4 regions of the Planococcus kocurii genome follow, and region 2 is predicted to be linked to each of the others. Evidence: riboswitches for the same ligand, from Rfam matches in the RefSeq annotation. Region 2 holds a riboswitch; each other region holds the start of a gene.
The links. A riboswitch is a leader RNA that binds a small molecule or an ion and turns the genes downstream of it on or off. The one in region 2 is predicted to bind S-adenosylmethionine.
Positions count from the first base shown of each region.

Region 1 (5,804 bases), 390 kb from region 2:
CGTTCGTATGCAAGTTCCACATCATCTATCGTCTTAGTAGAGTCCAGGATTAATGAGCCAATGGATACTGTTTTCATGACGATCCCTCCTTATACCTTTTCCAAAACTGCTGCCTGTATGGCCTGTTCCAAATCAGCGATTAAATCTTCTGCATTCTCCAATCCAACAGACAAACGAATCAACTCTTCCGTTACGCCAGATGCAGTTAACTCTTCATCGTTCAATTGCTGATGTGTCGTGGAAGCCGGGTGAATAATTAGCGACTTGGCGTCTCCTACATTGGCTACATGAGACCAGAGATTTATGTGATCAATTACGTTACGTCCTGCTTCTCTTCCACCTTTGATACCAAAATTGACAATCGATCCATAACCTTCATTTTTCAAGTATTTCTTCGCCAATTGATGAGAAGGATGTTCTTCAAATCCAAGGAAGTTTACCCACTCGATTTGTGGATGCTGTTTTAAGTAATCTGCAATAATTTGAGCGTTGCTATTGTGTTTTGGAATCCGTAAATGTAAAGTTTCTAATCCTTGCAGTAAAGCATGAGCACTATCCGGGCTTAGTGAAGGGCCAAAATCACGTAATAATTGAACGCGAAGTTTTGTCGCAAAAGCTGCACCTGGTACATCAATGCCGTACCGCAGTCCATGATAGGTTTCGTCAGGCTGTGTATAATTTGGGAAACGTGGATTGTCCCAATTGAATTTCCCAGCATCCACCGCAACGCCACCAATTGTCGTTCCGTGTCCGCCAATCCACTTTGTCGCAGAATGAATGACGACGTCTGCACCAAACTCAATCGGGTTGCTGCCGTAAGGAGAGGCAAATGTATTATCAATCAATAACGGCAATCCGTTAGCATGGGCAATTTCTGCTACTTTTTCGACATCAAAAACATTCAAGCTTGGATTGCCAATAATTTCACCAAATATCGCTTTTGTTTTATCTGTAATTGCTGCTTTAAAATTTTCTGGATCGGTCGCATCGACGAATTTTGTTGTGATGCCATAGCGTGGTAGCGTGTTAGCAAACAAATTGTAGGTGCCACCGTAAAGACTGCTATCTGCTACGATTTCATCACCCGCTTCTGCAATGTTCAAAATGGAAAAAGCAATAGCGGCCATTCCTGAAGAAAGAGCAACTGCTGCAGTGCCACCTTCTAGTAACGCTACTCGTTGTTCAAAGACATCGACCGTCGGATTCATAATGCGTGAGTAAATATTGCCTGTATCTTTCAGTCCAAAGAGGTCTTGTGCATGCTGTGTATTTTTAAAAACATACGAAGTGGTTTTATAAACAGGAACACCTCTAGAGCCTGTCGTTGGATCTGGTTGTTGTCCTCCGTGTAATAATAATGTTTCTGGTTTAAAGTTTGTCATTTTCTATTCCCCCTGTTTTTTTAGTAGTAACACATGCTAAAGGGGACGAAAAAAGCCCCCTTCGCTAAGAAGAGGGCCGTAAATTACGGAGTTTCCTCCTCTTATCTCTCAGAACCTGTAAATCGATTCTGTAGGAATTAGCACCTTTACAAACAAAATGTCTGTCGGTTGCCGGGCATCACAGGGCCTATCCCTCCGCCACTCTTGATAAGAGTATTTGATTTGATTTTTGATCTTGTTGTGAAGTATAAAAACTTTATTGGCGTTTGTCAAGCTTATTAGTCAAAAAATTTTGAAACCTTGTCTTCTTTCAAACGTTATCTTTTAGTGTAGAGGAGGAATTAATGATGGTCATTTGGATTTTGCTCTTACTGATTACAGGTTATTTTATCGGTTGTTGTCATGGTTCACTTGTTGCACAAGCCGTATCAGGCGTGAACATCAAAAATTCGGGCGTAAAAAATTCCGGTGCTTCTAATGCAGCCATCGTGCTGGGTTGGAAATATGGTTTGCTCGTTGCCTTTATTGACGTTTCCAAAGGCTTTGCTGTTGTTGCGGGGTTACGTTTGTTAGTGGACTTAGGTAGCTTTTCAACTGCAACAATCTGGACCCTATTGTTCGTTGCAGGAGCTGCCGTAATAGTTGGTCATAATTTTCCGTTCTATATGAACTTTGACGGCGGAAAAGGTACAGCATCTGTAATAGGTGTAATGATAGCGCTTGACTGGAAGCTCGGGTTGCTCGGATTATTGTTATTGATCGTTGTTTCACTGGTAACAAATTATCTTGTCATTGGCGTATTCGTTTTGTACGCCGTGTATTTTGTAATTGCCTTTATCCCTGCAGTCGGTCTATGGCCGTTACTAATAGCGCTAGTCCTGTTCACGATGGCTTTATGGAAACATCGAGAAAATATTATCCGAATAAAGAATGGCAGTGAACCTACAGTATCATCAGTTTTTCGAAAGAAACCTACTCCGTCCATTTAGAAAGGAATACAATGAATTTTGAAGATTAAAAAATAAATTTCAATATTCATCTTGACTTTTTTGTTATTCCGCCATAAAGTAGGAATCACGAATCGAATAGCATACATCACTTTCTTATCCAGAGAAACCGAGGGACAGGCCCTATGACGTTTCGGCAGCAGATTTGTTTAACCGCAAAAACTGTGCCAACTCCTGCAAATGCATCCATGCATTTGGAAGATGAGAATTAGATGGTTTCAACAGGAGCCCTCTTTTTTCTTATGGTTAAGAAAAAAGGGGGCTCTTTTTGTCTAGTTTCTCGACGGATTGTGAGCATTAACGATTTGAATAACAATACAGCATGAGGAGGTCTACTTACTATGATTCAATTCGAAGGCGTCGCCAAAACCTACCAATCAGGTAAACAGGAAATCTATGCATTGAACGGCATCGATTTAACTGTCCAAACTGGCGAAATCTACGGAGTTATTGGCTTTAGTGGAGCCGGTAAAAGCTCGCTAATCCGCACTGTAAACTTGCTCGAACGTCCTTCTAAAGGACGTGTATTAATTCACGGAAAGGATATTTCGACGCTATCTAGCAAAGAAATTCGTACTATCAGAAAAGATATCGGTATGATTTTCCAACATTTTAATTTACTCCATTCAAAAACGGTTTATCATAACGTCGCTATGCCGCTCCTGTTAGCTAACACACCGAAAAATGATATCGAAAAACAAGTAAAAGAGTTGCTCGATTTCGTCGGACTTGCAGATCAGGCGCAAAAATATCCAGACCAGCTGTCAGGTGGACAAAAGCAACGCATCGGCATTGCTCGTGCTCTTGCAACGAATCCTTCCGTTCTGTTATGCGACGAAGCAACATCAGCACTTGATCCACAAACGACGAAATCGATTTTGGACCTACTTCGCAAAATCAATAAAGAATACAATATTACCATCCTGCTCATCACACACGAAATGGGCGTCATTCGAGAAATCTGTGACAAAGTGGCCGTGCTTGAAGCAGGGAAAGTTATTGAGCAAGGAAGCGTCTTTAACGTTTTCTCTAATCCACAGCAAGCTACCACCAAACGATTTGTTCGCTCTGTTATGAACGACGAGTTGCCTGAATCGCTGCTAGCACAAATTCAAGATAAACAAAATAATCAGGCCATATACCGGTTGCAGTTTACTGGCACATCAGTCGGTCAACCCTTCATGTCCCGAGTGTCACGTGACTTTAACGTTGATTTGAATGTACTATTCGGCAATATTACCGAATTGCAAGGTGTTCCATACGGCAACTTAATTGTCGAATTCTCTGGAGAGTCAAGCGAAGTGGAACGTGCCTTATCTTCTATTAGGGACAGCACTATTCAAATAGAGGAGGTCATTGATTATGTCCGTTGATTACGAACAAATTTTGGAAGCTTTATGGGAAACCGTCTATATGACAGGTGTTGCGTTTGGATTTTCGTTATTGATTGGCTTTCCTCTCGGTATCTTGTTAGTCGTTACACGTCATGGACATTTGTTGGAAAATGAAATCGTGTCTAAAGTATTGAATGTCGTCATCAATATTTTTCGCTCTATTCCTTTTATTATTTTAATGGTTGCCATTATTCCATTAACTCGGCTCATTGTCGGTACATCGATTGGTACAGCTGCAGCCATCGTTCCACTAGTTTTCTATGCGGGGCCATACATTGCTCGGTTAATTGAAAACTCTTTGCTTGAAGTCGATAAAGGTGTGATCGAGGCCGCACAAGCAATGGGTGCCTCTCCGTTGCAAATTATTTTTCGCTTCTTGATTCCCGAAGCGTTAAGTTCACTTGTTCTTGCTTTGACAATCGCTGTAGTTGGACTTATTGGTGCTTCTGCAATGGCTGGCGCTATTGGCGGCGGTGGTCTTGGGGACTTAGCCATTACATACGGATATCAACGATTCGACACGGTCGTAATGTTCATCACAGTAGCTATTTTGGTCATACTGGTACAAGGCGTTCAATCTTTTGGAAATGTATTATCGAGGCAAGTCAGACGTAATTAGTAAAATACACCTTAAAAATGGAGGAATTACTCATGAAAAAAATTTTAACAGCAACATTACTTTTACTACTGGTATTCATTTTGGCTGCTTGCGGAGACGATAGCAATGCACAAGGCAAAACGACCGTAACACTTGGTATTAGCGGTTCGGATACGACGATTTGGGATTATATTGCGGACAAAGCGGAGAAGGAAGGAATTGAGTTGGAAATCCAAACTTTTTCTGATTATGTAGCTCCGAACCTAGCGCTAGCTGAAGGGGAACTGGATTTGAATGCGTTCCAGACGATTTCTTATTTTGATGAATTTGTTGCTGAGCATAATATTGATATCGTACCGATTGGTTCGACCGTCATTGCACCGATGGGCTTGTATTCTGATAAATACGAATCTATCGATGATATTCCTGAAGGTTCACAAATCGCAACTCCCAATGAAGCGACCAACATGGGCCGCGCACTATTACTTCTCGACGAAGCAGGATTGATCACACTTTCTGACGATGCTGGACTTACTGGAACGGCAGAAGACATTATCGAAAACCCAAAAAACATTGAAATTGTCCCTATGGTGTCTGGTCATACACCACGTGCAATGCCTGATGTGGCTGCTTCAATCATCAACAATGGTGTTGCCGTTGATGCGGGATTAAACCCAACTAAAGATCCAATCGCTCGCGAAAGTGATACGGCTAAACCGTATATTAACTTGATTGCTGCAAACGCTGAAGACGCTGATAATGAAGCTTACCAGAAAATCGTCGAGATTTATCAACAGGAAGATACCGCTGAATTTATTATTGAGCATACGAAAGGTGCTCAAATTCCAACTGTTGTTACAGTAGATGAGCTTGTCGATTACCAATAAGAAGTTATCTATATAGGAGGAATTCCAATGACCCTTATCAAGGAAGCAAGACAGATCATCTCTCAATCCATCGACTCGCAACGTACGATATATATTGAAACAAGCCAGGCAATTCACGCCAAACCTGAACTTGGTAATGAAGAATTTTATGCGAGTTCTTTATTAATTGATTTGCTTGAAGACGCAGGATTACCGTTGACAAAGGCGTCGCCGGTCACGACACTGCTTTTTTTGCCAGTAAAGAAAGCTCACTTTCTGGGCCAACAATCGCTTACCTTGCTGAATATGATGCACTGCCTGGAATCGGTCATGCCTGTGGCCACAACATTATTGGAACCACTAGCGTCGCTGCCGCCATTGCATTATCAGAAACCTTAGACCTTATTGGTGGCCGAGTTGTCGTTCTTGGAACACCTGCAGAAGAAGGCGGTCCAAATGGTAGCGCCAAGGGCAGTTTCGTTAAACACGGCCTGCTCGAAGGTATTGATGCGGCTTTGATGCTACATCCTTCTGGAAATTCAGCTGTCACTGGTCCT
Region 1 is NZ_CP013661.2:2,329,893-2,335,696, reverse strand. Features, by position in the region: gene metX (homoserine O-acetyltransferase MetX) at 1-77, opposite strand, end outside; gene AUO94_RS11510 (O-acetylhomoserine aminocarboxypropyltransferase/cysteine synthase family protein) at 90-1,382, opposite strand; SAM riboswitch class I at 1,481-1,596, opposite strand; gene AUO94_RS11505 (glycerol-3-phosphate acyltransferase) at 1,730-2,371, shown strand; SAM riboswitch class I at 2,483-2,597, shown strand; gene AUO94_RS11500 (methionine ABC transporter ATP-binding protein) at 2,731-3,762, shown strand; gene AUO94_RS11495 (methionine ABC transporter permease) at 3,752-4,402, shown strand; gene AUO94_RS11490 (MetQ/NlpA family ABC transporter substrate-binding protein) at 4,435-5,268, shown strand; partial or broken gene AUO94_RS11485 (M20 family metallopeptidase) at 5,296-5,804, shown strand, end outside.
Region 1: another riboswitch for S-adenosylmethionine. It lies ahead of AUO94_RS11500 (methionine ABC transporter ATP-binding protein); the one in region 2 lies ahead of AUO94_RS13230 (methionine biosynthesis PLP-dependent protein).

Region 2 (5,804 bases):
ATTTTTTTTATAACAAAAAGGGAGTGTCATGCAAAAGGAGCTACACTCAAAAGGTCCTAATTTATGACCTTTTGGGGCAGCCCCTTTACTTAATTCATCATTTTTGCTACAAAATCATATGAGCGCAAACGATCTTCCTGATAAAAAACCGGCGAATTGACGATAATCTCATTGGCTCTTGTTTTTTGAATAAAGTTTTTCAACTTTTGTCTAACAAGATCCGGTGTTCCAACCATCGTCGATTCAGAATCTAATTTGTCCCGGAAAATCGCAATTTCGCGGTCTGTCCAAACTTCCTCCAAGTGATCGATGGGTGCTCTAAATGTAGTTGGCTCGCCTCGCATCAAGGAGAACATCTGCTGCTGCGAAGAAGTCGCCAACCATTCTGCACGTTCTTGTGTTTTTGCAACAATAATCGTAACGCCAAGCATCGCGTAAGGAGCGGCCAACACCTGTGACGGTTTAAAGTTTTGATGATAAAGTTGCAAAGCCTGCATCATGTAATCCGGTGCGAAATGACTAGCAAATGAAAATGGCAAACCTTTTAACGCAGCCAGCTGTGCACTAAATCCACTCGATCCGAGTAGCCAAAGCGGAATCTTTATATTAGTACCAGGGTACGCCCGAACACGTCCGACAGGGTTAGCTGAAAAGTAATTTTCTAACTCCGCAACTTGCTGGGGAAAATCATCTCCGCTGCTATTCAAATTCCGACGTAACGCATGCGCAGTAGCTTGATCACTACCAGGTGCACGCCCTAGACCTAAATCAATGCGTCCAGGATAAATAGTTTCCAATGTACCAAATTGCTCTGCTATAACAAGCGGTGCATGATTCGGTAGCATAACTCCACCTGAACCTACACGAATCGACTCTGTTGCGCCTGCAATATGTCCAATAAGGACAGATGTCGCAGAACTGCCGATACCCGGCATATTATGATGTTCAGCTAGCCAATAGCGATTAAACCCCAATCGCTCCACATGCTGTGCCAACTCCACACTATTTTTAAAGGTCTGCGCTGTTTCTGCACCTTCGTTTATCGGTGCTAAATCAAGCACCGCCAATGGGATATTTTCAAATTTCTTAATATGCATAATTCCGTTCACTCCTATTCTCTTCCATTGTAGCGATGTTTATCTGAACCGTCCCTTTTTTTGCTCAAGCACCGAAAAGCGCAAGCTGCCATGTAGATTCGACGGGCATAAGACGCTCTGGTGAAGTGGCATGTTTTCAGCCACACAGCCGGAGTGGCTTATGACCCGAGAATCTGGCAGCTGGAGCTGGACAACATGAAAAGTGAAAGTGCCTCGTCAGCTCTGACAGGCATAAGACAGACCAGCAGTGTGGCGTTCTTTGCTACGCAGCTGGGTTGACTTATGTCCCGAAGAGCTAGGCACTTGCAACTGGACACCGAAAAGCGCAAGCTGCCATGTAGATTCGACGGGCATAAGACGCTCTGGCGAAGTGGCATGTTTTCAGCCACACAGCCGGAGTGGCTTATGACCCGAGAATCTGGCAGCTGGAGCTGGACAACATGAAAAGTGAAAGTGCCTCGTCAGCTCTGACAGGCATAAGACAGACCAGCAGTGTGGCGTTCTTTGCCACGCAGCTGGGTTGACTTATGTCCCGAAGAGCTAGGCACTTGCAACTGGACACCGAAAAGCGCAAGCTGCCATGTAGATTCGACGGGCATAAGACGCTCTGGTGAAGTGGCATGTTTTCAGCCACACAGCCGGAGTGGCTTATGACCCGAGAATCTGGCAGCTGGAGCTGGACAACATGAAAAGTGAAAGTGCCTCGTCAGCTCTGACAGGCATAAGACAGACCAGCAGTGTGGCGTTCTTTGCCACGCAGCTGGGTTGACTTATGTCCCGAAGAGCTAGGCACTTGCAACTGGACACCGAAAAGCGCAAGCTGCCATGTAGATTCGACGGGCATAAGACGCTCTGGTGAAGTGGCATGTTTTCAGCCACACAGCCGGAGTGGCTTATGACCCGAGAATCTGGCAGCTGGAGCTGGACAACATGAAAAGTGAAAGTGCCTCGTCAGCTCTGACAGGCATAAGACAGACCAGCAGTGTGGCGTTCTTTGCCACGCAGCTGGGTTGACTTATGTCCCGAAGAGCTAGGCACTTGCAACTGGACACCGAAAAGCGCAAGCTGCCATGTAGATTCGACGGGCATAAAGAAATTTTTCTTTTCCTATCCTCCCTTTACTAATCAAGCTAGTTGCCTACCCACTTCTTATATTTGCATTATTTAAAATTCAACACTTGCTTTCTTTCATTAATTGATTTATGATTAGGAACATCTAAACAGAAACACTAAACTTAATAAGATATTTCTTATCTAGAGAGACGGAGGGATTTGGCCCTGTGAAGTCTCAGCAACCAGTCTGACGAAGACTACGGTGCTAATTCCAATAGGCTTCTGCCTAACAGATGAGAAGAATGCATTTCCGGACAGGGGCTTTCTTCTTTATGAAGAAAAGCCCCTGTTTTCTTATTGAGAGGATGAGTAACATGACAAAACACAGCTTGGAAACTTTATTAGTTCAATTAGGCAATCACAGCGATCCCACAACAGGAGCCGTTAATCCGCCCATTTACTTGTCGACAGCCTACGAACATCAAGGACTTGGCCAATCAACTGGCTATGATTATACGCGCACGAAAAACCCGACTCGCTCTGTTCTGGAAGAAGGATTTGCAGAACTTGAAGGCGCAGATGCTGCATTTGCTTGCAGTTCTGGAATGGCAGCTATTCAACTCGTTTTGTCTCTTTTTCGTCCAGGTGATGAATTGTTAGTACCGGAAGATATTTATGGTGGAACATACCGCCTATTAGATCACTTTGCATCAGCTTATAATATTCACCCCAACTACACCGAGTTCAAAGATGTCCAAGACACAGAACAAAAAATAACCATTCATACACGTGCACTTTTTATTGAAACGCCCACCAATCCACTGATGCAAGAAATTGATCTCGTTGCTTATGCCGCATTGGCTAAAAAGCATAAGCTTCTATTAATCGTCGATAATACATTTTTAACGCCCTTCTTCCAACAGCCCCTATTACTGGGTGCAGACATTGTTATCCATAGTGCAACGAAATATATTGGTGGTCATAATGATGTTTTAGCTGGACTTGTTGCCGCTAAAGGCGATCGCATTTGCGAAAAACTGGCAACATTCCATAATTCGGTTGGTGCCGTTTTGTCCCCTTTTGACTCTTGGTTACTGGTTCGCGGATTAAAGACATTGCCTTTACGGATGCGACAGCATGACGCAAACGCGAAAACCATTGCTGAGTTTTTGTCTCAGCAGTCGTCTGTGTCTGATGTGTTGTATCCTGGAAAAGGCGGCATGTTGTCCTTCCGTTTGCAAAAAGAAGAATGGATAGCTCCTTTTCTTGAACACATTAAACTCATCACCTTTGCGGAAAGTCTTGGCGGTGTTGAAAGTTTTATTACTTACCCCGCCACCCAAACTCATGCAGACATGCCTTTTGAAGAACGGACGAAACGTGGCGTTTGCAATCGGTTATTGCGATTTTCAGTCGGGGTGGAACTTGCTGAAGATTTAATTGCTGATTTAGCACAAGCGTTTTCAGAACTAAATAAGGAGGTAGTTGAATATGACCGATCGCATTGAAACGAAGTTTATTCACTCTACTGGAGTCGACCCACAAACTGGAGCTGTCAATGTACCTATCTATTTATCTTCCACTTTTCACCAACAAAGCCTGGATTCGTTTGGACCGTTTGATTATAGCCGTTCTGGAAACCCCACTCGCCTAGCGTTAGAAGAAACCATCGCTAAGCTAGAAGGAGGCAAGCGTGGGTTCGCCTTTTCTTCAGGGATGGCTGCTATTTCCTCTGCTTTTATGCTGTTGTCTTCAGGTGACCATGTCTTAGTGTCAGAAGACGTTTACGGCGGAACTTATCGTTTTATCACGGAAATTTTGGACAAATTCAATATCGAATATACCTTTGTGAATATGACGGACTTAAACGAAATGGCTAATGCCATCCAGCCAAATACAAAAGTGATTTACTTGGAAACGCCATCAAATCCTGTTATGAATATTACCGATATTGAAATCGCTGCAAAACTAGCGAAAGCCAATAACTGTTTAACGTTTGTTGACAACACCTTTATGACACCGCTTTACCAGAATCCACTGGAGCTTGGTGCAGATATCGTTCTTCACAGTGCAACGAAGTTTCTGTCAGGTCATAGCGACGTCATCGCAGGTCTTGCTGTGACCAAAGATGAAGAACTTGGAAACCGTTTGGGCTTTATCCAAAACACGTTTGGCTCTGTTCTAGGAGCTCAAGATTCTTACCTGTTAATCCAAGGCATAAAAACTTTAGGTGCTCGGTTAGGCCAGTCGTCTCAATCGGCTCGCGTTATTGCTGAATACTTGCAGAACCATCCGTTAATTGAAGAAGTATACTACCCCGGATTTTCGTTCCATCCTGGAAACCCAATTCACGAACGCCAAGCTACAAATGCAGGAGCGGTTCTATCATTTCGTTTAGCTGATAAAAAATCCGTTCGTATATTTGTCGAACATCTGAGAATTCCGGTGTTTGCAGTTAGTTTAGGCGCAGTCGAATCGATTTTGTCCTATCCTGCAACGATGTCTCATGGCTCAATGCCTCCAGAAGAACGCGAAAAACGTGGAATCACCGACGGCTTGCTACGTTTTTCTGTCGGCTTAGAACATTGTGATGATTTGGTGCAAGATCTAAACCAAGCACTATTACAAGTAGCCCGTCGAAAAGGATTAAGCATCGCAAATTAAAGTTCCTTCTATAGAAAGAACTTTTGTTCTAAGAAACCCTCTTGCCTCATCTGGCAAGAGGGTTTCTTATGAATAGAGAACTCGATTTATCTTGCAGTCCTCTATCAAATTCTTCTTGGCTTTAAGCTATCTCTTGTTTTTCGCTCATTTCCATTTCTGCAACAACAGGGAATCGCAAATGAATAATGATTGGTAATTACTCACTCATTTTTTAGACACAATTATTAAAAAAACAAGAGATTCTATTGATAATGATTGACATTCTCAATTGGAACTTTATAATTGATGATGAGAATGATTTTCATTTGAAATCTCAATTACACATTAAGGGGAGAGACATCCATGAACAAACTTTTTTATCTGGTTATCGCTTTATTAGTTCTTGTTTTAGCTGCATGCGGAAGCAATGATGCATCCGAACCGGCAACAGATGCACCTGAAGAAACAGCTGAAAGCAAAGAAGTTAATTTATATACGGCAAGACATTACGATGTAGATGATGAATTATACAAAAAGTTTGAAGAAGAAACCGGTATTAAAGTAAATCTAATTAAAGGTGACGCAGATGAGTTGCTTGAGCGCATTAAGCGTGAAGGAGATGGCACTGAAGCTGATTTATTCTTGACTGCAGATGCTGGACGTTTATACCGTGCTAAAGAAGATGGCTTGCTACAGTCCGTATCAAGTGACATACTAGACGAACAAATTCCTGAAAAATTCCAAGACACAGACCAAATGTGGTATGGCTTAACAAAACGTGCACGTGTACTTGTCTACAACAAAGAAACTGTAAAACCTGAAGAATTATCTACTTATGAAGCTTTGACAGAAGACGAGTGGAATGGCCGTGTATTGATTCGTGGCTCTGAAAATATTTACAATCAATCGCTACTTGCTTCGTTTATTGAAATAGAGGGTGAAGAAAAAGCGAAAGAATGGGCTGCAGGCCTAGTAAATAATTTCGCACGTGATCCTGAAGGCGGAGATCGG
Region 2 is NZ_CP013661.2:2,720,981-2,726,784, reverse strand. Features, by position in the region: gene AUO94_RS13235 (LLM class flavin-dependent oxidoreductase) at 90-1,097, opposite strand; SAM riboswitch class I at 2,345-2,450, shown strand; gene AUO94_RS13230 (methionine biosynthesis PLP-dependent protein) at 2,525-3,658, shown strand; gene metC (cystathionine beta-lyase) at 3,642-4,814, shown strand; gene AUO94_RS13220 (Fe(3+) ABC transporter substrate-binding protein) at 5,157-5,804, shown strand, end outside.

Region 3 (5,804 bases), 1.4 Mb from region 2:
CATATCCAAAATGCATGACTTGCCGTAAAGGAAAAAGTTGGCTAGAACAAAACAAAGTGGAATTCAATGAAATACACATTGCGGAAAACCCACCAACTAAAGAACAATTAGCTCAAATGTATCAAGCGAGTGGTTTAGAATTGAAGAAGTTTTTTAATACGAGTGGTTTGGTTTATCGCTCACTTAGTTTAAAAGATAAGTTATCGACTATGAGCGAAGACCAGCAATTGGAACTACTTGCTTCTGATGGCATGCTGATCAAGCGTCCCTTGGCTTGGGATGGCGAAAAAGTGACACTTGGCTTTAAAGAAGCAGATTATCAAAATCGCTGGTTGTAAGCGAGTAGCACCATCTTGTATTTCGCGGCTGTTTATGTCAAACTGAATGTGAATGAACTACATAATTTGGAGGGGTCAAGATGAGCACACCAGCAGAACTTCGTTATTCAAAAGAACATGAATGGGTTAAAACCGAAGATGGCAATGCACGTATCGGTATTACTCATTTCGCACAAGCGGAACTAGGGGATATCGTTTTTGTTGAACTTCCACAAGTTGGAGACGAGCTAAAAAAAGATCAGCCTTTCGGCAGTGTTGAATCCGTTAAAACGGTTTCAGAATTGTATGCGCCAATTAGCGGAAAAGTAATCGAGGTTAACTCTGAACTTGAAGATAGCCCAGAATTTGTGAACGAGTCTCCTTACGAGCAGGCTTGGATGGTTGTAATCGAAGCCCCTTCTGAAGAAGAAGTTAATGCATTGATGACAGCAGACGAATACAAAGAAATGACCAACGAGTAATTACTGAAAAGCGCCTATCTTGGCGCTTTTTTTTATGACCGATAAGTGTTGTCAGCAGTTCGCATAAGTCATGGAAATGGACGTCAGCCTGTTCTATTGGTATTTTAAAACTAGATAAGTTGGTAAAAGAAACCGACTTTTCTATACTGCTTTGTGCTCAGCAAAGGAACGGGTTGCATGATCCACATCCTGTGAGCTCGAAAGCACTGCTGTTTTACGGAATATCAACAAGTGGAAATCATTAGTTCGACTTATATAAAGAGCTTTATCGCAATAAAACGAAAGTTTTCTTTTACCGCTAAGTCTTAGAACTTTTCTTATTTTATATTTGATGGGGTGAGTGTTATGGGAAAGGTGATTGTTGTCGAAGGGCTCAGTGATAAGTCAAGGATTGCACCACTCATTGCAGAACCCGTGACGATTCTTTGTACAAATGGTACAGTAAGTGCATCGAGACTGGAAGAGTTACTATTACCGTACGAAGGCCAGGATATGATCATACTAGTAGATGCAGACTCTTCAGGAGAAAAACTGAGGAAACTCGTCAAGCGTGAATTTCCTGAAGCTCGTCATTTTTACATTAACCGAAATTATAAAGAAGTTGCAGCAACACCGCTCCGGATCTTGATGGATGTGCTCATCACAGCGAATATCCAGGTAAATAAGCTATTAACAGAGGGATGAAGAAAATGAATGAATGGACGCACAAAGAATGGATCAAAGAAAAGAATACGAATAAATCAACGGCTTATTATTTGTACGCGCCAATGTGTGGAACTTGCCAGGTTGCGTCTAAGATGCTATCAGTTGTCACCGAATTGTTACCGGATCTTCCAATGGGCAAAGCAAATTTAAATTACGTTCAAGAAATAGCGGATCTCTACGAAGTGGAGAGTGTACCGTGCTTACTTATAACAGAAGGTGGCAAACTAAAAGAGAAAATCTATGCTTTTCAATCAGTGCCATACTTGTATAGTAAGTTAAAACCTGTTGACGAATACAGCCGGTCATGGTAAATTAGTCTTCTGATAAAAAACCAATTGCTTGTCTGAAATCTAGACAACAAGCGAAGAGTCAAATAGAATACAGTCCTTAAGTTTTTCAAAAATTTCATATCAAAACTCTTATTACGAGTGGTGGAGGGAAGTGCCCTATGAAGCCCGGCAACCGTCATGAAAATGAAATGGTGCCAAATCACACAAAGCGAAAGCTTTGGACGATGAGAGATTGGTTTCCGTATACTATACGTTTGCCCTTCTGCTCAGTTATGCGCGGAAGGGTTTTTTATTTTTAAGATTTAGGAGTGTTGGAAGAATGATTGAGTTAAAGCAAGTGACAAAAAAATTCGATACAGGCAAGGCAATTTTAACAGCTGTGGATCAAGTGGACTTATCCATTTCTGATGGAGAGATATTCGGTATTATTGGTTATAGTGGAGCAGGTAAAAGTACCTTAATCCGATTGTTGAATGGGTTAGAAAAACCAACGTCAGGAACTGTAGAGATTAATGGACAAATTATCACAGCGATTAAAGGCGGAGAATTACGCAAGGCACGTCAGAAAGTCAGTATGATTTTCCAACATTTTAATCTACTATGGTCTCGTACAGTGAGAGAAAATATTGAATTTCCGCTAGAAATTGCCGGAGTGGCAAAAGCACAACGCGGAAATCGTGTACAGGAGTTAATTGAATTAGTCGGATTAACGGGTCGTGAAAACGCCTATCCTTCTGAGCTATCAGGAGGACAAAAACAACGCGTCGGTATTGCCCGGGCATTAGCAAATGACCCAGAAGTCTTGTTGTGTGACGAAGCGACATCAGCACTCGATCCAGAAACAACAGATGCCATTCTTGACTTGTTAGTAGACATCAATAAGCGATTGGGATTGACAATTGTACTGATTACTCATGAAATGCACGTCATCCGGAAAATTTGCCACCGTGTGGCTGTAATGGAAGGCGGACGAGTTGTAGAACTTGGCGACGTTTTACATGTGTTCCAATCACCGAAAGAGGCAATCACGAAACGCTTTGTTGCGCAAGTAGCCGACAGTGGAGATTCACAGGAAACCATCAAAAACCTGCGGGAATTATACCCAACTGGCGAATTGGTGAAATTGGTTTTTGTTGGCGATCAAACCGAACAACCCATTTTAACTAAATTGATTCGCAGTCATGCCGTGGAAGTGAATATTGTTCAAGGCAATATCTCGCATACGCAGCGTGGCGCATACGGCACCTTGATCTTACAGCTTAAAGGGTCTCAAGCAGAAATTGAAGAAGCACTGGTATTTCTTCGCTCAGAAGATATTCAAGCGGAGGTGATGGACAATGATTGAATCGTTATTTCCAAATGTAAAGTGGGACAGCATGTGGGAAGCTACTCTTGAAACACTTTACATGACCGCATTATCAACTGTATTTACATTTGTTATTGGTTTAGCACTTGGTATTATCTTGTTCTTAACAGCACCGAAACAATTGTGGGCAAACAAACTCGTTAATTGGCTGACTGGCGCATTCGTCAATATTTTCCGTTCAATTCCTTTTATCATCTTGATCATTTTATTGATTCCTGTCACTTTGTTCTTGATGGGATCGATTCGCGGACCGAATGCGGCTTTACCGGCATTAATCATCGGTTCAGCTCCATTTTATGCACGAATGGTGCTAATTGCGCTAAAAGAAATTGATAAAGGTGTGATCGAGGCGGCTCGTTCAATGGGTGCAACAACCGGCACCATCATTTGGAAAGTGTTATTGCCCGAATCAAAACCGGCATTAATATCCGGCATTACGGTCACGGCGATTGCATTGGTCGGCTATACAGCAATGGCCGGCATTATCGGCGCAGGTGGTCTTGGTACACTTGCTTTCCTCGACGGCTTTCAACGCAGTCGTGAAGACGTTACATTGATGGCAACAATCTTAATCTTAATCATTGTCTTTATCATTCAATACATTGGTGATTGGGTCACGATAAAAGCAGACAAACGGTAAAAACGGATTTTCCGTTCTATAAAACAACACATAAGGGAGAGATTGAGATGAAGAAATTTGTAGTAGGAACAGCGTTAACGGCATTGGTACTCGCAGGATGTGGAAATGGTGGAGCAAGTGAAGAAGAGTCTAAGACATTACGCATAGGCGCTTCTAACGTACCGCATGCTGAAATTTTAGAACAAGCGAAGCCCCTTTTAGAAGAGCAAGGAATTGAACTTGAAGTTGAAACGTATCAAGACTATATTTTGCCAAACAAAGATTTAGAGTCTGGTGAAATTGATGCCAACTATTTCCAAACTATTCCTTACTTAGAAACTCAAATAGCTGATAATGGTTATGAGTTTGAAAATGCTGGAGGGATTCACATTGAACCAATCGGTGTTTATTCACAAAAATATGCTTCTCTTGATGAACTACCACAGGATGCAACCATTTTGATGAGCAACTCGGTATCGGAGCAGGGTCGTATTTTATCGCTGCTTGAGGTAGAAGGCTTAATCACATTGGCAGAAGGTGTAGATAAAACATCGGCTGAAGTGAGTGATATTGTTGAAAATCCGAAAAATTTACAGCTTGAGCCAGACTATGAAGCAGCTTTACTTGTTCAATTATATGAATCAGGTGAGGGAGATGCAGTCTTGATCAACTCCAACTATGCGATTGATGCTGGCATCAGCCCTCTAGAAGATTCAATTGCAATAGAATCATCTGATTCGCCATACGTAAATATTATTACCGTGCGTGCAGGTGATGAAGATAACGAAAATGTGAAAGCTTTAGTTGAAGTATTACAATCCCAGGAAATCCAAGACTTTATTTTAGAAGAATGGGGCGGCTCAGTAGTACCGGTAGATTGAATAAAAAAGGAGCTGTCTCATAAGCCCCTAAAATAAAACAGACGGAGAAAAAGATTTTCTTTTTCTCCGTCTGTTTTTGATTGGTTGGAGAGGGTACTGAAAGTGGCTGGCGAATGCTGGTTACTTTATGGAATGAGAAAGTCGAATCGTGGCTCTTTTTCATCCCCGAGCGCATACAGGTAATTCTCTTCGCTGCCACCTGCGCCCGCGATGACCGTCTTTGGCATGGGCAGGCTGGAATCCGCTAGTTTTCAGGTGCGGAATAAAACAGTGTGTATCTGTTGGACGCTGGTACATCGAATGATAATGAACGGTTTTTTGTATCCTTTTTGTTCCAGAACGGCTGATGGGAATGGAGATGGCGACTCCTGCGAGAACAGCATGTGGTGAAGACGGCGTAGCCGGCTGAGGCCGTGCCCGCGGAAAGCGTCCGTCGGAATGGACATCAGCCATTTCTCATCTTTTTATTATTTTCGAAATAATAAAAATATTTCGCGTTTTCTTGTATACCTTACATTCGCGAGAGGTTTGTGCTATTTTTGAATAATAAAAAAGAAGCATTTGTTCATATGAGGGGGACAGGTTCATGAAGTTCAATTTTGGTTTATTGCCTCGAATAGTGGTGGCAATCGTTCTAGGGGTACTTATTGGGTTAGTAGCACCAAAAGAAATAGTGAGAGTATTTGCGACGTTTACAACGATTTTCGGTAACTTTTTAAACTTTGTTGTGCCGCTAATCATTCTTGGGTTCATTGCACCGGGAATTGCCAAACTAGGGAAAGGTTCTGGTAAGCTATTGGGGATGGCTACAGTTGTTGCATACGCTTCCACCATTGCGGCAGGAATCTTAGCGTTCTTCGTGGCGACGACAGTTCTGCCTAACTTTATGAAAGCGGGTTCTTTAAGCAGTATGGAAGATCCAGAGCATGCTTTAGCGACTTCGTTTATCGCACTCGATATGGCACCTGTTTTTGGTGTTATGTCCGCATTGATCTTGGCTTTTTTACTAGGTATTGGCATGGCTTCTACAGGAAGCAAAACAATGGTATCGTTTTTTGATGAATTTCAGGCAATTATTGAGAAAACAATTTCTTACATTATTATTCCTCTGTTACCGTTTCATATTTTTGGTATATTTGCCAAT
Region 3 is NZ_CP013661.2:609,657-615,460, reverse strand. Features, by position in the region: gene AUO94_RS03185 (arsenate reductase family protein) at 15-338, shown strand; gene gcvH (glycine cleavage system protein GcvH) at 419-799, shown strand; gene AUO94_RS03175 (ribonuclease M5) at 1,145-1,483, shown strand; gene AUO94_RS03170 (thioredoxin family protein) at 1,489-1,815, shown strand; SAM riboswitch class I at 1,921-2,025, shown strand; gene AUO94_RS03165 (methionine ABC transporter ATP-binding protein) at 2,114-3,139, shown strand; gene AUO94_RS03160 (methionine ABC transporter permease) at 3,132-3,800, shown strand; gene AUO94_RS03155 (MetQ/NlpA family ABC transporter substrate-binding protein) at 3,848-4,660, shown strand; gene AUO94_RS03150 (dicarboxylate/amino acid:cation symporter) at 5,247-5,804, shown strand, end outside.
Region 3: another riboswitch for S-adenosylmethionine. It lies ahead of AUO94_RS03165 (methionine ABC transporter ATP-binding protein); the one in region 2 lies ahead of AUO94_RS13230 (methionine biosynthesis PLP-dependent protein).

Region 4 (5,804 bases), 1.3 Mb from region 2:
CATTCTTGGATGTTATCAGCATTCTTGGGCGAAAAGAAGTAAGATAGAATTATACAAGCGTACACTGAAATTTAGTGTACGCTTTTCTTATGGCATTGAGGTGAAAAAATGCATTATCGAGACTTGAACGGCTACTTATGTGAACTATCATTTGAAAAAAATAGCTTTTCTATTGAAAGTAGACATGTATTGGTAATCTGTAGCGATAACGGAAAGTGGGTACTGACCAAGCATAATGAGCGAGGGTTAGAATTTCCAGGTGGCAAAGTAGAAGTGGGGGAAAGTTTACAGGAGGCTGCCAAGAGGGAAGTTTACGAAGAAACTGGGGCGCATATCAAAAACTTAGACTGGTTTGCTGAATACGTGGTGTATTCAGAGAAACCGTTTTGCAAAACGGTTTTTGTCGCAGAGGTAGAAGGAATAGACCGAATTTCCCTTCTTGAAACAGAGGGAATCGTCTTGTTAAAAGAATTAAAGACAACTAGCCACTTTAGTTTTTTAATGAAAGATGAAGGAATGAGTAAAATAATAGAAAAGGTGAAGCAGCTTGAAAAATGGAACGATTAGATCGAAGAGACCTTATCCATCGCCGAATCCACACGTTCGGTTATCAGAAATTGTTTACTGGTCAGAAGGATTACGCGTAAAAGGAATGCTAGCTGAACCGAAAAAAAGAGGAAGCAATAGTGGCATCTTGTATTTAAGAGGAGGCATTCAGTCGATTGGGATGGTACGTCCTGCACGAATCGCTCAATTTGCCGCACAAGGCTTTGTGGTGTTTGCTCCGTATTATCGAGGCAATCGAGGCGGTGAAGGCCGTGATGAATTTGCAGGAGAGGACAGGTGGGATGCCGTTCATGCTGTCGATGTTTTAAAAAAATTCAGTAATGGAAATGTCCACTTACTGGCATTTTCACGAGGCGGGATTATGGCATTATGGACAGCTATTTTGCGTCAAGATATTAGGTCGGTTGTTACATGGGCAGGTGTTACAGATACGGTATTAACGTATAAAGAACGTCCGGATATGCGTCGCATGATGAAGCGACTTTACGGAGGAACGCCGAACACCGCTTTAACTCAATTTGAAGAGCGCAACCCATTATTGCGGATTGAAGAAAATACTGCGCCCGTTTTGATCATTCACGGTTTACTAGATGACAATGTCTCACCCGGACAAGCATATTTGTTAGAAGAGGCATTAAAGTTAAAGGATCAGCCGCATGAAACATGGTATTTTCCAGATTACACGCACTTTTTTCCACCTGCAGCGAATTGGAAAACAGTCAAAGCAGTTTGTCTGTGGATGAGAGAAAAAGAAAAGTAAAAAAACCCGTTCGGAATAAAATCCGAACGGGTTTTTGCAAGATTATTTTTGAGTTGGTCCGCCTAGCACGCTGATTTCAGGTGCGACAGTGCCGAACTTTTTAAAGTTTTCTTGGAATTCTTGCGCCAATTCATTTGCTTTTTGGTCATAAGCTGCTTTGTCTGACCATGCATGGCGTGGGTTTAATACTTCACTTGGAACTCCAGGTACTTCAGTTGGAATTTCAAAACCGAAGACTGCTTCTTTTTCAGTTGGCACTGTGTTTAATTCGCCTTTGATCGCAGCGCGAACCATTGTGCGTGTGTAAGAAAGTTTCATACGGCTACCGACTCCGTATACGCCACCAGTCCATCCAGTGTTAACGAGGAAAACTTGAGCGCCGTGCTCGTCGATTTTCTTACCAAGCATTTCAGCGTAAACTGTTGCGTGCAACGGCAAGAAAGGTGAACCGAAGCATGTAGAGAATGTTGCTTCAGGTGAAGTGATTCCGCGCTCTGTTCCAGCAAGTTTCGATGTATAGCCGCTTAAAAAGTGGTACATTGCCTGTTCTTTTGTTAATTTACTGATTGGAGGCAATACGCCAAATGCGTCAGCAGTCAAAAAGACAATTGTTTTCGGATGTCCTGCAACAGAAGGGTCTACAATATTGTCGATTGCTTGCATTGGGTATGCTGCACGTGTGTTTTCAGTTAATGAACCGTCATTATAATTTGGAATGCGTGTTTCAGGGTCCACTACTACGTTTTCAAGTACTGAACCAAAACGGATTGCGTCGTAAATTTGTGGTTCATTTTCACGAGACAAATTAATCGTTTTAGCGTAGCAACCGCCTTCAATGTTAAATACGCCGTTATCTGACCAGCCGTGCTCATCATCACCGATTAGTTTGCGATCACCGTCAGCTGATAAAGTTGTTTTACCTGTTCCGGATAAACCGAAAAATAAAGTTACGTCGCCTTCTGGACCAACGTTTGCTGAACAATGCATAGGTAAAATTCCTTTTTCAGGAAGTAAGTAGTTCATGATAGAGAAAATTGATTTTTTCATTTCGCCAGCGTACTCAGTGCCGCCGATCAAAATAATGCCTTGCTCCATCGATACAATGATAAATGTTTCAGAAGCTGTACCATCAACTGCAGGGTCTGCTTGAAAAGTCGGAGCGTACACAACTGTGAATTCAGCTTCGTGTGTTTGCAATTCTTCAGCTGTAGGCCGGATGAACAATTGGTGAGCAAATAGATTATGCCATGCGTATTCATTGATTGTTTGGATGGGCACACGTGATTCATGGTCGGCTCCGGCAAATCCTTTGAATACATAAAGCGCATCTTTGTCTTTAAGGTGCTTAATCACTTTAGCGTAAAGCTTTTCAAATACTTCGCTTGAAATCGGACGGTTCACATTGCCCCAGTCGACTTTGTTTTTAGAACTTTCTTCTTCCACCATGTATTTGTCTTTCGGTGAGCGGCCAGTATATTTTCCTGTTTCCGCTGTTACAGCACCTTCCCGAGTTAATACTGCTTCTTTGCGGGATGTTGCCGCTTCCACTAATTGTGGCACTGATAATTGAACATGCACATTTTGGCCAGTCAAAAGATCTTTTAAATCGTTTGCAAAGTTCACTGAAGTCATATATATGTACCTTCCTTTTCTGTTATTCCCATAATGGGGAGGATGTATATTCGTTCATTAGTATAACACATTAGCTTTATTAGTCTACACTAATCCACTGGGGAAATTAAAAAATATTAGAGGATAGCTCCGACAATACGTAGAATTATTTCTATAATTTCCAAATAGTACTGATGCCTTTTAAAGCGGTTTTCTACAGTGTACAATGGCTTTGTGTGAACAGAGATATTACTGAATAGTTTGGTTTTTTACTTGCGGGAATCTAAAGTTTGGTAGAATAGCATAATCAAAAAATCATTGTTTTTATTTGAAGAATGTAATTTTATTTTCGAAAATTGTTGACATCGCTTTGCTAATTCCGTATGATGAAAAATTGAACGGATACTCTTATTCCGAGCTGGTGGAGGGGGCAGGCCCTATGAAACCCGGCAACCTGCTGCTTTTGCAGTGATGGTGCCCAACCTGACACAAGGTGCACAGACCTTGGATGATAAGAGTGAAAGGTGCTAATGATGATTCTTCCTTTCCTCATGACGAATGAGTGAAGGGATTTTTTTGTGAAATGCCCTTAATCCTCGTGTGAAAGGCCACAAACGGCTTGAAGTTCAATCCAGATTGTCTGGAACGGACTTGACATGGGAAACGAGTACCGTATCAATTTCGAGAGCAATCTCGCAGGATATAAGGAGGAACATTTTTTGAAAAACCGTCGATTATTTACATCAGAATCAGTAACAGAAGGACATCCAGATAAAATTTGTGATCAAATCTCAGATGCTATTTTGGATGCCATTTTAACCGAGGATCCAAATGCACGCGTTGCGTGTGAAACGACCGTTACGACAGGACTCGTTCTAGTAGCCGGAGAAATTACCACTTCTACGTATGTGGATATTCCGAAAGTCGTTCGACAAACAGTAAGAGAAATTGGCTATACGCGAGCTAAATATGGTTTCGACTCAGAAACAAGTGCAGTTCTTACCGCAATCGATGAGCAATCACCGGACATCGCTGCTGGAGTAAACGTAGCGCTTGAATCACGCGAAGGCCAAATGACAGATAAAGAGTTAGACGATATCGGTGCAGGTGACCAAGGATTAATGTTTGGATACGCAAACAACGAAACAGAAGAGTTAATGCCATTGCCGATTTCATTGGCACATAAATTGGCACGTCGTTTGGCTGAAGTACGCAAAGAAGAAATTCTTCCATACTTGCGTCCAGATGGCAAAACGCAAGTGACCGTTGAATATGACGAAAACAACAAACCACTTCGTGTGGATACCATTGTTATCTCAACTCAACATCATCCAGAAGTAACGTTAGAACAAATTCAACGTAATATTAAGGAATACGTCATTAACGAAGTTGTTCCAACAAAGTGGATCGATGAAGAAACAAAATATTTTATCAATCCAACTGGCCGTTTTGTTATCGGTGGACCTCAAGGAGATGCAGGTTTAACTGGACGTAAAATCATCGTAGATACGTACGGTGGTTATGCTCGTCACGGTGGCGGCGCATTCTCAGGGAAAGACGCGACAAAAGTTGACCGTTCAGCGGCTTACGCGGCACGTTATGTTGCAAAAAACATTGTCGCAGCTGGCCTTGCAGATAAGTGCGAAGTGCAACTAGCTTATGCAATTGGTGTAGCACATCCTGTATCGATCGCATTTGATACGTTTGGAACTGGCATCGTTGATGAAGACACATTAGATGATTTGGTACGCGCAAACTTTGACTTGCGTCCTGCTGGAATCATTAAAATGTTGGATCTACGTCGCCCGATCTACAAGCAAACGGCAGCTTACGGACATTTTGGCCGTACGGATGTTGATTTGCCGTGGGAACGTACAGACAAAGCAGCGATCTTAAAAGAACAAGCTGGCGTATAAGTTAACAAAACGAAAAGGACGACTAGGCAGTGATGCCCGGTCGTCCTTTTTTATTGTTACTTTTTTTGGAGTGATTTATAATAAGCTGCTTTTTCTGCATACTCTCGAACAATACGTTCCATATCTTCTTTATCGTCTTCACGAAGTTCGCGGACGACTTTCGCGGGGCGTCCGAGTGCTAGCATGCCAGGAGGGATAACTTTTCCAGGCGGTACGAGACTACCCGCACCAATAAATGCGCCTTCTCCGATTTCAGCGCCGTCAAGAATAATCGAACCCATGCCGACGAGAGCACCTTTACGAACATTGCAACTGTGAAGTGTAACTTGATGGCCAATGGTCACGTCATCTTCAAGAAGCAAGGTTTTACCCGGGCTTTGATGAAGCATGCAGAGGTCTTGAATGTTGACTTTATCGCCAATAATCGTCGGAGAGACATCCCCGCGAATCACCGTATTAAACCACACAGAAGAGTCTGTGCCAATTGTCACATCACCAGAAATTGTGACGTAGTCTGCAATGAAAACAGATGGATCGATTTTAGGGAATTTGTCTTTAAATGGATAAATCATAGCAAAGCTCCTTTAAACAAGATAAGATATTCTTAATCGTAACAAATCAAATCAAAACGTCAAATTAACAGACAACATCAAGAATTGATTAGCAGGGAAAGGAAGTTGGATTATGTGGAAATGGCAGGCTGAAGGATCAGCAAAGGCAGTAGTTGTGTTCATACATAGTGCGTATGAACAACACCTGCGCTATGCATGGCAAATTGAAAAATGGCGATCGGCAGGATTTGACGTATATACAGGAGATTTACCGGGCCATGGCAAAAATGCGGGAGCGGACAAAGTTCACCGAGAATCGTTTGATGACTATGAACAGGCAGTAAATGAGTTGCTGAGACTGTCGTCAGAAAATGAGTTGCCAGTATTTGTCATTGCCCA
Region 4 is NZ_CP013661.2:536,468-542,271, reverse strand. Features, by position in the region: gene AUO94_RS02735 (Dps family protein) at 1-42, shown strand, start outside; gene ytkD (RNA deprotection pyrophosphohydrolase) at 109-567, shown strand; gene AUO94_RS02725 (alpha/beta hydrolase family protein) at 548-1,327, shown strand; gene pckA (phosphoenolpyruvate carboxykinase (ATP)) at 1,370-2,959, opposite strand; SAM riboswitch class I at 3,344-3,456, shown strand; gene metK (methionine adenosyltransferase) at 3,658-4,854, shown strand; gene AUO94_RS02710 (gamma carbonic anhydrase) at 4,911-5,426, opposite strand; gene AUO94_RS02705 (alpha/beta hydrolase) at 5,539-5,804, shown strand, end outside.
Region 4: another riboswitch for S-adenosylmethionine. It lies ahead of metK (methionine adenosyltransferase); the one in region 2 lies ahead of AUO94_RS13230 (methionine biosynthesis PLP-dependent protein).